Variovorax paradoxus EPS: one gene and its partner. Each later gene encodes a partner of the first gene's protein in a complex. Links are inferred from orthologs where the notes say so. Each region holds a gene or a part of one and is shown on either strand. Other genes may lie near its edges.

Region 1 (4,686 bases):
GCGCCATGGCTTCTTCCTGCGAGTGCGTCACGTGCACGAAGGTCAGGCCCAGTTCCTTCTGCCAGCGCCGCAGTTCGGCGCGCATCTGGATGCGCAGGAACGGGTCCAGCGCCGACAGCGGTTCATCGAGCAGCAGCACGCGCGGCTCGGTGATGAGCGCGCGCGCCAGCGCCACGCGCTGCTGCTGGCCGCCGGAGAGCTCGCCCGGCTTGCGCTCGGCCAAGTGGCCCATCGCGACGCGCGCCAGCAGGTCGCGCGCACGCTTCTGGCGCTCGGCCTTGCCGACGCCTTTCATCTTGAGGCTGAAAGCCACGTTGTCGGTGGCCGAGAGGTGCGGGAACAGCGCGAAGCTCTGGAACATCATCGCCGTGCCGCGCGCGGCGGCGGGCAGGTTGGTGATGTTGCGGTTGTCCAGGAGGATGTCGCCGCTGGTGACCGATTCATGCCCCGCGATCATGCGCAGCGTGGTGCTCTTGCCGCAGCCTGAGGGCCCCAGCAGGCAGCAATAACTGCCGCTGGCGATGCGCAGATCGATGGCGTCGACGGCGGCCGGCGTGCCGGGGGCGTAGCGCTTGCTGAGCGCGACGATCTCGACCGCGGCGGGCGGGAGCGGGGCGACGGCGTTCATTGCCGGGCGGAAAACGGGCTGGAGACAGGCATGCACGGTCTAAGCACGCTCCATGCCACGTAGGCCCCGGAACGGGGCGGCCACCAAGGCACCGCCTCAGGGCACCGCGTGGGTCAGCCTGCCGACCAAATCTCGATGGGGAGGCGGTGGCTGGTATGCGACCCGTTGCCCGGCGAGTCAGCTTTTTTGCGCGCCGCTCCGGCTTCTGTACAGCGTCGAGTGCGCTTCGGTGTACTCCTGCAGAGGCCCGAGGCGAACCTCGCTGGGCTCGAGCAATTGCGGCGGTTTCAAATAGACAAACGCCTCGACTTCGCACGCGGCGAGGTCGTCGACCCGCTGGATCGAGATTCTTCGCCGCACGTAGCCATCAGGCTCGCCGACCCTTTCGAGCAGATCCATTTCCCCCAGCCCGGCCGCGTCGATGTCGAAGAGCTGCCCCCGAACGTGATGGCCAAGGCCGGGCGAATCCATCATCCACGGGGAGAAGCGTTCACCGACCAGATGGAACGGAAATGCCAGCGCCGTGGCATATGTCCCCGGCACGCGAACGCCCGAGTTGCGGGAGAAGTTGGGAAACCCTTCCTTCAGCGTGCCGAACACGAACACCAGGCTGTTGGTCGTGCTCGCCATTCGCCTAGGTGCCGAACCGGTCCGCGCTCACCGGCAGCGCCGCCGCGGCCAGTCCGCGCAGCACGTCGCCCACCACGATCACCGCAGGGCTCGCGAGCCCGGCTTCGGCGATGCGTGCCTGCAGCCCGTCGAGCGTGGTCGCGATGTGGCGCTGGTGCGGCAGGCTTGCGTGCTGGACAACGGCAACGGGCGTGTCCCCCGGCAGGCCCTGCAGCAGCTCACGCTCGATGCGCGCCGCGCCCGCCACACCCATGTAGATCACCAGCGTGAGGCGCGCGTTGTGCGCCATCGCGGCGAGTGCGCGCCAGTCGGTCGGGTCATCCTGCGCACCCGCGCCGGTCTTGGCGTGGCCGGTGACGAACACCACGCCCTGCGCGTGGTCGCGGTGGGTGAGCGGCACGCCCAGCGAGGTCACGGCTGCGAGGCCGGCGGTGATGCCGTTGACCACCGCGCATGCGATGCCGGCTTCGCGCAGGTGCTCCACCTCTTCGCCGCCGCGTCCGAAGATGAACGGGTCGCCGCCCTTCAGGCGCACCACGGTTTCGCCCTCGCGCACCGCGGTGATCATCAGCCGCTCGATGAAGGCCTGAGGCGTGCTCTTGCAACCGCCGCGCTTGCCCACGTGCACGATGCGCGCGCCGGGGCGGGCATAGGCCAGGATTTCGTCGCTCACGAGGTCGTCGACCAGCAGCACCGTGGCGGCCTGGATCGCCTTCACGGCCTTGATGGTCAGCAATTCCGGGTCGCCGGGGCCGGCGCCCACCAGCGTGCAGCGGCCGGTGATGAGGGTGGATGCGTTGTTCATGCGTGGGATGCCAGTTGCTTGATGTGCCCGACCTGTGTGGCGATGGCTTCGGGCACGGGAAGCTCGCCATTCAATACGCGCCGCGTGTAATCGGCCGTGGTGGCGACGTCGATTTCCTTCGGAAGCCCAGGCACCTCGGTCGCGGTGCCGCTGGCCTGTGCCTGCAGTTCGGTGCGCACGCCGCAGAGGAAGCCGTCGATCTGCGCGGTGCGGCGCGGGTCGGAGACCACTTCGCCTTCGAGGCCGCGCGAGAGCAGGGCGGTGGTGCCCATGAGCTCGAAGGTCTCGGCCATGACGCGGGCGTATTCGGGGTGCGTGTAGCTGGCAACCACCACGGCCGGGCCGGCCGTGGGCTGCATCAGCTTGACCACGCTGTGGCCGGGGTTGCGCAGGCCGACGACGCGGCGCACGTCGAGCAGGCGCTTGAGCGCGGGGTTCAGCAGTTCGGTTGCGGCGAAGCCCACGGTGCCGCTCGCGATGGGCCCGATGTCGGTCATGGGCGGCACGTCTAGCGCGGCGAGCACGTTCGAGGCGAGCACGCGTGCCGTTTCGGTGGCGCTGCCATGCACCAGCACCGGAAGGCCTTCGCGGGCCAGCAGCAGCGCCAGCAAAGGGGTGAGCACCGGGAGCTTGCGCGCGCCGTTGTAGCTGGGCAGCACGATGAGCGGGCGGTCGCCGGCGGGAATGTGCTGCAGCCGCGCATGCGTGGCATCGAGAAAACCGGCCATCTCTTCGGGCGTCTCGCCCTTGATGCGCATCGCGAGGCAGAAGCCGCCGATTTCGAGGTCGGTGACGGTGCCGTCAAGCACCTGGCCGAACAGGTCGGTGGCCTGTTCGCGCGTGAGCGGCTTGGCGCCTCGCGCGCCGCGGCCGATTTCCTTGATGTATTGGCTGATTCCCATGGGTAGGCGGATTGTCCTGCAACGCTTATGCCGGAATGCGAGTCGGCTTATGCACTGGTTTTGCCCCTTCCCCCTCTGGGGGAAGGTTGGGATGGGGCGGGCAGAGCGCTCCATAGGTACGCCGCTTGCCCCCGCCCCGACCCTTGTATGTAGCAAAGTAGCGCTTGGCCGGCACAGGCCGATCGACCCAGGGTAGGCCTTCATGGTCATACCGAGGGGGAGCGAGGGTCGTGCCGGCCGACCTCGGTTCGTAGTGAACAGACAGCCCGAACGGTTGTGAGGTCTGAGAGACCGCATCGAACACAAGGAAGGGCGCTGTGTCATGAACGACGAAATCTTTATCGGTATCGACGTATGCAAGGCCTGGCTGGACGTGGCACAGGTGCCCGCCTTGGCTGCAGGTGAAGCCAGTGCATTTGCTTTGCGCGTGGACAACGAGGATGGTGCCCGTGCCGTTCTCGTGGAGCAACTCAAACGGCTGCGACCCACGCTGGTGGTGCTGGAAGCCACGGGTGGCTTTGAAACTGCGCTGGCAAGCCAGTTGTGCCTGGCCGGCGTTCCCGTGGCGGTGGTCAATCCGAAGCGGGTGCGCGACTTTGCCCGCGCCGCGGGCATCCTGGCCAAGACCGACAAGCTGGACGCGCAGGTGCTCGCGGTATTTGCCCAACGCATGCGCCCGCAGGTGCATGCACTGCCTGACGAGGCGCAGCAGGAACTTACCGAGCTGGTGGACCGGCGCGCGCAACTGGTGGCGATGCGAGCGCAGGAGAAGGCGCGCCTGACCACGGTCAAGCCGGTTGCGCGCAAGAGCGTGCGCGAGCACATCGCGTGGCTCGATGCACGCATCAGGCAGATCGAGCGTGACCTGGACGGGCGCTTGAAGGACTCGCCTCTGTATCGGCCCAAATACGACCTTCTGGACAGCGTGCCGGGCGTGGGACGGGTGACGATCACCACCTTGCTCAGCCGCATGCCCGAGCTGGGCACGCTGGAGAGAAAGCGCATCGCTGCGCTGGCGGGCGTCGCCCCGTTTGCCGACGACAGCGGCAAGCGCCGTGGCCAGAGGTACATCCAGGGCGGGCGCGCAGACGTGCGCTGCGTGCTGTACATGGCCGCGCTCAGCGCAGCGCGATGCAACCCCGTGATCAAGGCGATGTACGAGCGCCTGCGCGCTGCCGGCAAGCCCTTCAAGGTTGCCATCACCGCCTGCATGCGCAAGCTGCTCGTCATTCTCAACGCCATGCTCAAGTCCGAGCAGCCCTGGCGCACTGACCCGATTGCTCGGTAGGTATTGACACGGTTGCTCCCCCGGGGGGAGGGAGCAAGACACGCAGCTCATGGGGTCTCCGCCACGGCTTCGGACGGCACTATCCGCACCATGCGTTTGAGCTCCGGAATGCACGAGCCGCAGTTCGTGCCGCATTTCAGCGTGCCCTGCAGGGCGGCCAGCCGCTCGTCGGGCGTGCCGCTGCAGCGACCCAACTCGCCTTGAATGGCCAGGTCGGTCACGTTGAAGCAGGTGCACACCGGTTTTCCACGCGACTGCACCGCGAGCGGCGCGCGGGCGCCGGGGGAGAGCAGCAGGCGGCCATAGCTCTGCGCCGGCAGTTCTTCCCGCAGCAGCGTGGCGATCCAGGCTTCGGCGCTGGTGTCGCCTGCGAGCAAGAAGGCCTCGAGGCCCGCGCTCTGGTCGGCGCGGCGCACCAGCCGCACCGAACGGC
Region 2 (3,803 bases), 870 kb from region 1 along the record:
TTCTTTCCGACGCAACGCTGAGCGCGTCCTGCTGCTTGCGTGCTTCGGCATCCTCGCCGGCTGCGCCTCCGGCAAGTACGACACCGACAACCCCGACTGGGCACAGGCGGGTTCTGCGCCTCCTCCCAAGCGGTCCGAGACGGACAAGGAATGGGAAGAAACAGCAGCACCACCGCCGCCGGCCTTCAGCGAAAGCCGTCTGCTGCCGATCGAGATGCCCCCGTACATGACCCTTAAGTTCGGCATCGATCCGGCAACGATCACGATCACGCCCGATGGCATCGTGCGCTACGTGGTGGTGGCCAGCAACCGCAGCGGCGGCGCCGTCAATGCCTTCTACGAAGGCGTACGTTGCTCGACTGCCGAGATGAAGAGCTATGCGCGCTACAACAGCGGCGCATGGCAGGAAGTGAAGAAGCAGGAATGGAAGCGCATCAACGACCTGAACTCGCGCTACACGATGGCGTTGTCCCGCCAAGGAATCTGCCGCGGCAACGCGCCGCGCAGTTCGGTCGGGGACATGGTGCAGAACATTCGCAATCCGATTCGCGAACTGCAATAAGCAGCAAATCAATGCCGAGATGAACGAACGGGGCCTCAGGGCCCCGTTTTACTTTGCCGATCAGCTGGGCATCAGCACCATGTTGTCGCGGTGGACCATCTCAGGCTCAGCGACGTAGCCCAGCAGGCGCTCGAACTCGGCAGACGGCTTGCGGCACAAGAGCCGCGCCTCGACGCTCGAATAGTTGGCCAGGCCCCGGGCCAGTTCGACGCCATCTGCATCGCGCACCGCGATAACGTCGCCGCGCGAAAACTCGCCCGACACGCCAGTCATGCCGATGGGCAGCAGGCTCTTGCCTTCGGCGCGCACCTTGGCGGCGGCGCCTGCATCGACGACGACAGCGCCACGCAGTTGCAGGTGATCCGCCATCCAGCGCTTGCGCGCCTGGTGCTTGGCCGTCTGCGCGACCAGCAGCGTGCCGATCGATTCGCCGCGCGTCAGGCGCAGCAAGGCGTCGGCCTCGCGGCCCCACGCGATCACGGTCGATGCGCCCGAACCGGCCGCGCGCTTGGCCGCAAGGATCTTGGTGATCATCCCGCCGCGGCCGATGCTGGAGCCCGCCCCCCCCGCCATGGCCTCGAGTGCCGGATCGCCGGCTGCCGCTTCATGCACGAACTTCGCGTCCGGGTCCTTGCGCGGATCGGCCGTGTAGAGGCCCTTCTGGTCCGTGAGGATGATCAGCGCATCGGCTTCGACCAGGTTGGCCACGAGCGCACCTAGCGTATCGTTGTCGCCGAACTTGATCTCGTCGTTGACGACGGTGTCGTTCTCGTTGATGACCGGCACCACGCCCAGGCGCAGCAGCGTGACGAGTGTCGAGCGCGCGTTGAGGTAGCGCTCACGGTCGGCGAGGTCGGCGTGGGTCAGCAGGACCTGGGCGCTGCCGATTTCGTTCTCGCGCAGCTTGGTCTCGTACATCTGGGCCAGGCCCATCTGGCCGACGGCCGCAGCGGCCTGGAGTTCATGAATCTCGTGGGGGCGGGTGCGCCAGCCGAGACGCTTCATGCCTTCGGCGATGGCGCCGCTGGACACCATCACGACCTCTCGCCCGTCGCGCACCAGTTGCGCGAGCTGTCGGCACCACTCACCGATGGCCGCCTCGTCGAGACCGCGCCCCTCGTTGGTCACGAGGCTGGAACCCACCTTGACGACGATACGGCGGGCATCCCGCAAGGCAGTGGATCCGGAATTCGAGGTCATTGAGGGGTGTCGCGGTCGTAAATGCTGCTGCTGATTCTGCTATCTAAGGAAGGGCATCGATTTCGATGCCATGCCGCACTCAGGCCGGATCGGGCGGGAGGGGGACAAAACGCGGATCGACCTCGACCGGCTCCTGTTCCGCCACCTGCTGGGCCTTGACCTGCTGGTAGACAGCCTGCACCAGATGCTCGCAGCCCTCGCGCGTGAGCGCCGATATCTCGAACACCGGGCCCTTGAAACGCAGGCGCTTGACGAAATCCTTGACCAGCGCCGCGCGCTCGTCGCCGGGCACCATGTCGAGCTTGTTCAGCACCAGCCAGCGCGGCTTGTCGTACAGCGCCGCGTCGTACTTTTTCAGCTCGCCCACGATGGCCTTGGCCTGGGCGACCGGGTCGATGGCGTCGTCGAACGGCGCCATGTCGACTACATGCAGCAGCAGCCGGGTGCGCTGGAGATGGCGCAGGAAGAGGTGGCCGAGGCCGGCGCCTTCGGATGCACCCTCGATCAGGCCGGGCAGGTCCGCCACCACGAAGCTTTGCTCCGGACCAACGCGCACAACGCCGAGATTCGGATGCAGCGTGGTGAAGGGATAGTCCGCGATGCGTGGCCGCGCGTTCGAGATGGCGCTGATCAGCGTCGACTTGCCCGCATTCGGCATGCCGAGCAGGCCAACGTCGGCAAGCACCTTCAGTTCGAGCTTCAGGCTTTTCTTTTCACCGGGCCAGCCGGGCGTCTTCTGGCGCGGCGCACGGTTGATGGCACTCTTGAAGCGCATGTTGCCGAAGCCGCCGTCGCCGCCCTTGGCAATGGTGATGACTTCGCCTTCGGTCAGGAGCTCATACAGCACTTCGCCCGTTTCGGCGTCGCTGATGATCGTGCCGACCGGCACCTTGAGCGTGATGTCGTCGCCGGCCGCGCCGAACATGTCGGAGCCCATGCCGTGCTCGCCGCGCTTGGCTTCGTGCCGGCGCGAATAGCGGAAATCGACCAGGGTGTTGAGGTTCGAGTCGGCCACCGCGAACACGTGGCCGCCGCGGCCGCCATCGCCGCCGTTGGGGCCGCCGAATTCCTTGTACTTCTCATGACGGAACGACACGCAGCCGTTGCCGCCATCGCCGGCAGCGATGTCGATGAAGGCTTCGTCGACGAACTTCATGGGATGTCCAGTTTACAAATGAAGAAGCCCCGGCAAAGCGGGGCCTCGGGCTGATCGAAGTGACGCGAGGCTTACGCCGCGGGAGTCACGTTGACCATGTGCTTGTTGAGCGCACCTTTGTGACCGAACGACACGTGGCCGTCGACCAGGGCGAAGAGCGTGTGGTCCTTGCCCACGCCGACGTTCACGCCGGGGTGGAACTGGGTGCCGCGCTGGCGCACGATGATCGAGCCTGCGCTGATCAGTTCGCCGCCGAAGGCCTTCACGCCGAGCATCTTGGGCTTGGAATCGCGCCCGTTTCGCGTTGAGCCGCCGCCTTTTTTCTGTGCCATGGAATGTGCTCCTGTGCCGGATTAAGCGGCGATCGCGCCGATTTGCAGTTCAGTGAACTGCTGGCGATGGCCTTGACGTTTCTGATAATGCTTGCGACGGCGCATCTTGAAGATGCCGACCTTGTCGTGCTTGCCGTGCGACAGTACCGTGACTGTCACCGTTGCGCCGGACACCAGGGGCGTACCAACCTTGATTTCAGCGCCGTTTCCGACAGCCAGAACCTGGTCGATCACGATTTCCTGGCCTACGTCCGCAGCAATCTGTTCTACTTTAATTTTTTCGCCGGAAGCAACGCGATACTGCTTGCCACCGGTTTTTATGACCGCGTACATGTATAACCTCTTAGAAATGAGTCTCCGCGGCGAATTCCGCAGAGCCCAAGATTATAGCGCGGTTTGCGGCCGCTAACACCCATCGCCTCCGCCGAGCCCCGGCATGCAGGCAGGCCTCCCTATAATTTGCGCCTTCCGGCCCCTGGGCCGCCCTCATCTTCAGCAGCGCCCCGCGCCTCCGCTTTGCCAGTCCCCGCCGCCGACACCTCCCCCACCGCCA

The links. Proteins that work in one complex are often made in the same cells at the same time.
Region 2: the proteins of ybiB (region 1) and cgtA are in contact, whole or in part, in a crystal structure (PDB 8BFT), measured with the Escherichia coli proteins. The link is inferred for Variovorax paradoxus EPS from one-to-one orthologs.

What each region holds. Positions count from the first base shown.
Region 1 is NC_014931.1:4,368,290-4,372,975, reverse strand. Bases 1,013-3,938 are described here. They hold ybiB (DNA-binding protein YbiB), read right to left. Parts: upstream 2,966-3,938; coding sequence 2,060-2,965; downstream 1,013-2,059. Other genes in these bases: VARPA_RS20190 (IS110 family transposase), read left to right, coding at 3,288-3,938; cobA (uroporphyrinogen-III C-methyltransferase), read right to left, coding at 1,263-2,063; VARPA_RS20205 (gamma-glutamylcyclotransferase family protein), read right to left, coding at 1,013-1,258. Outside these bases: VARPA_RS20210 (ABC transporter ATP-binding protein), read right to left, coding at 1-628; more of VARPA_RS20205, read right to left, coding at 806-1,012; more of VARPA_RS20190, read left to right, coding at 3,939-4,253; VARPA_RS20185 (nitrate reductase), read right to left, coding at 4,301-4,686.
Region 2 is NC_014931.1:5,242,887-5,246,689, forward strand. What follows is about bases 881-3,803. They hold cgtA (Obg family GTPase CgtA), read right to left. Parts: upstream 2,919-3,803; coding sequence 1,842-2,918; downstream 881-1,841. Other genes in these bases: proB (glutamate 5-kinase), read right to left, coding at 881-1,762; rpmA (50S ribosomal protein L27), read right to left, coding at 2,990-3,250; rplU (50S ribosomal protein L21), read right to left, coding at 3,272-3,583; VARPA_RS24095 (polyprenyl synthetase family protein), read left to right, coding at 3,767-3,803. Outside these bases: VARPA_RS24065 (RNA pyrophosphohydrolase), read left to right, coding at 1-21; VARPA_RS24070 (CNP1-like family protein), read left to right, coding at 1-562; more of proB, read right to left, coding at 623-880. UniProt on the Escherichia coli protein: An essential GTPase which binds GTP, GDP and possibly (p)ppGpp with moderate affinity, with high nucleotide exchange rates and a fairly low GTP hydrolysis rate.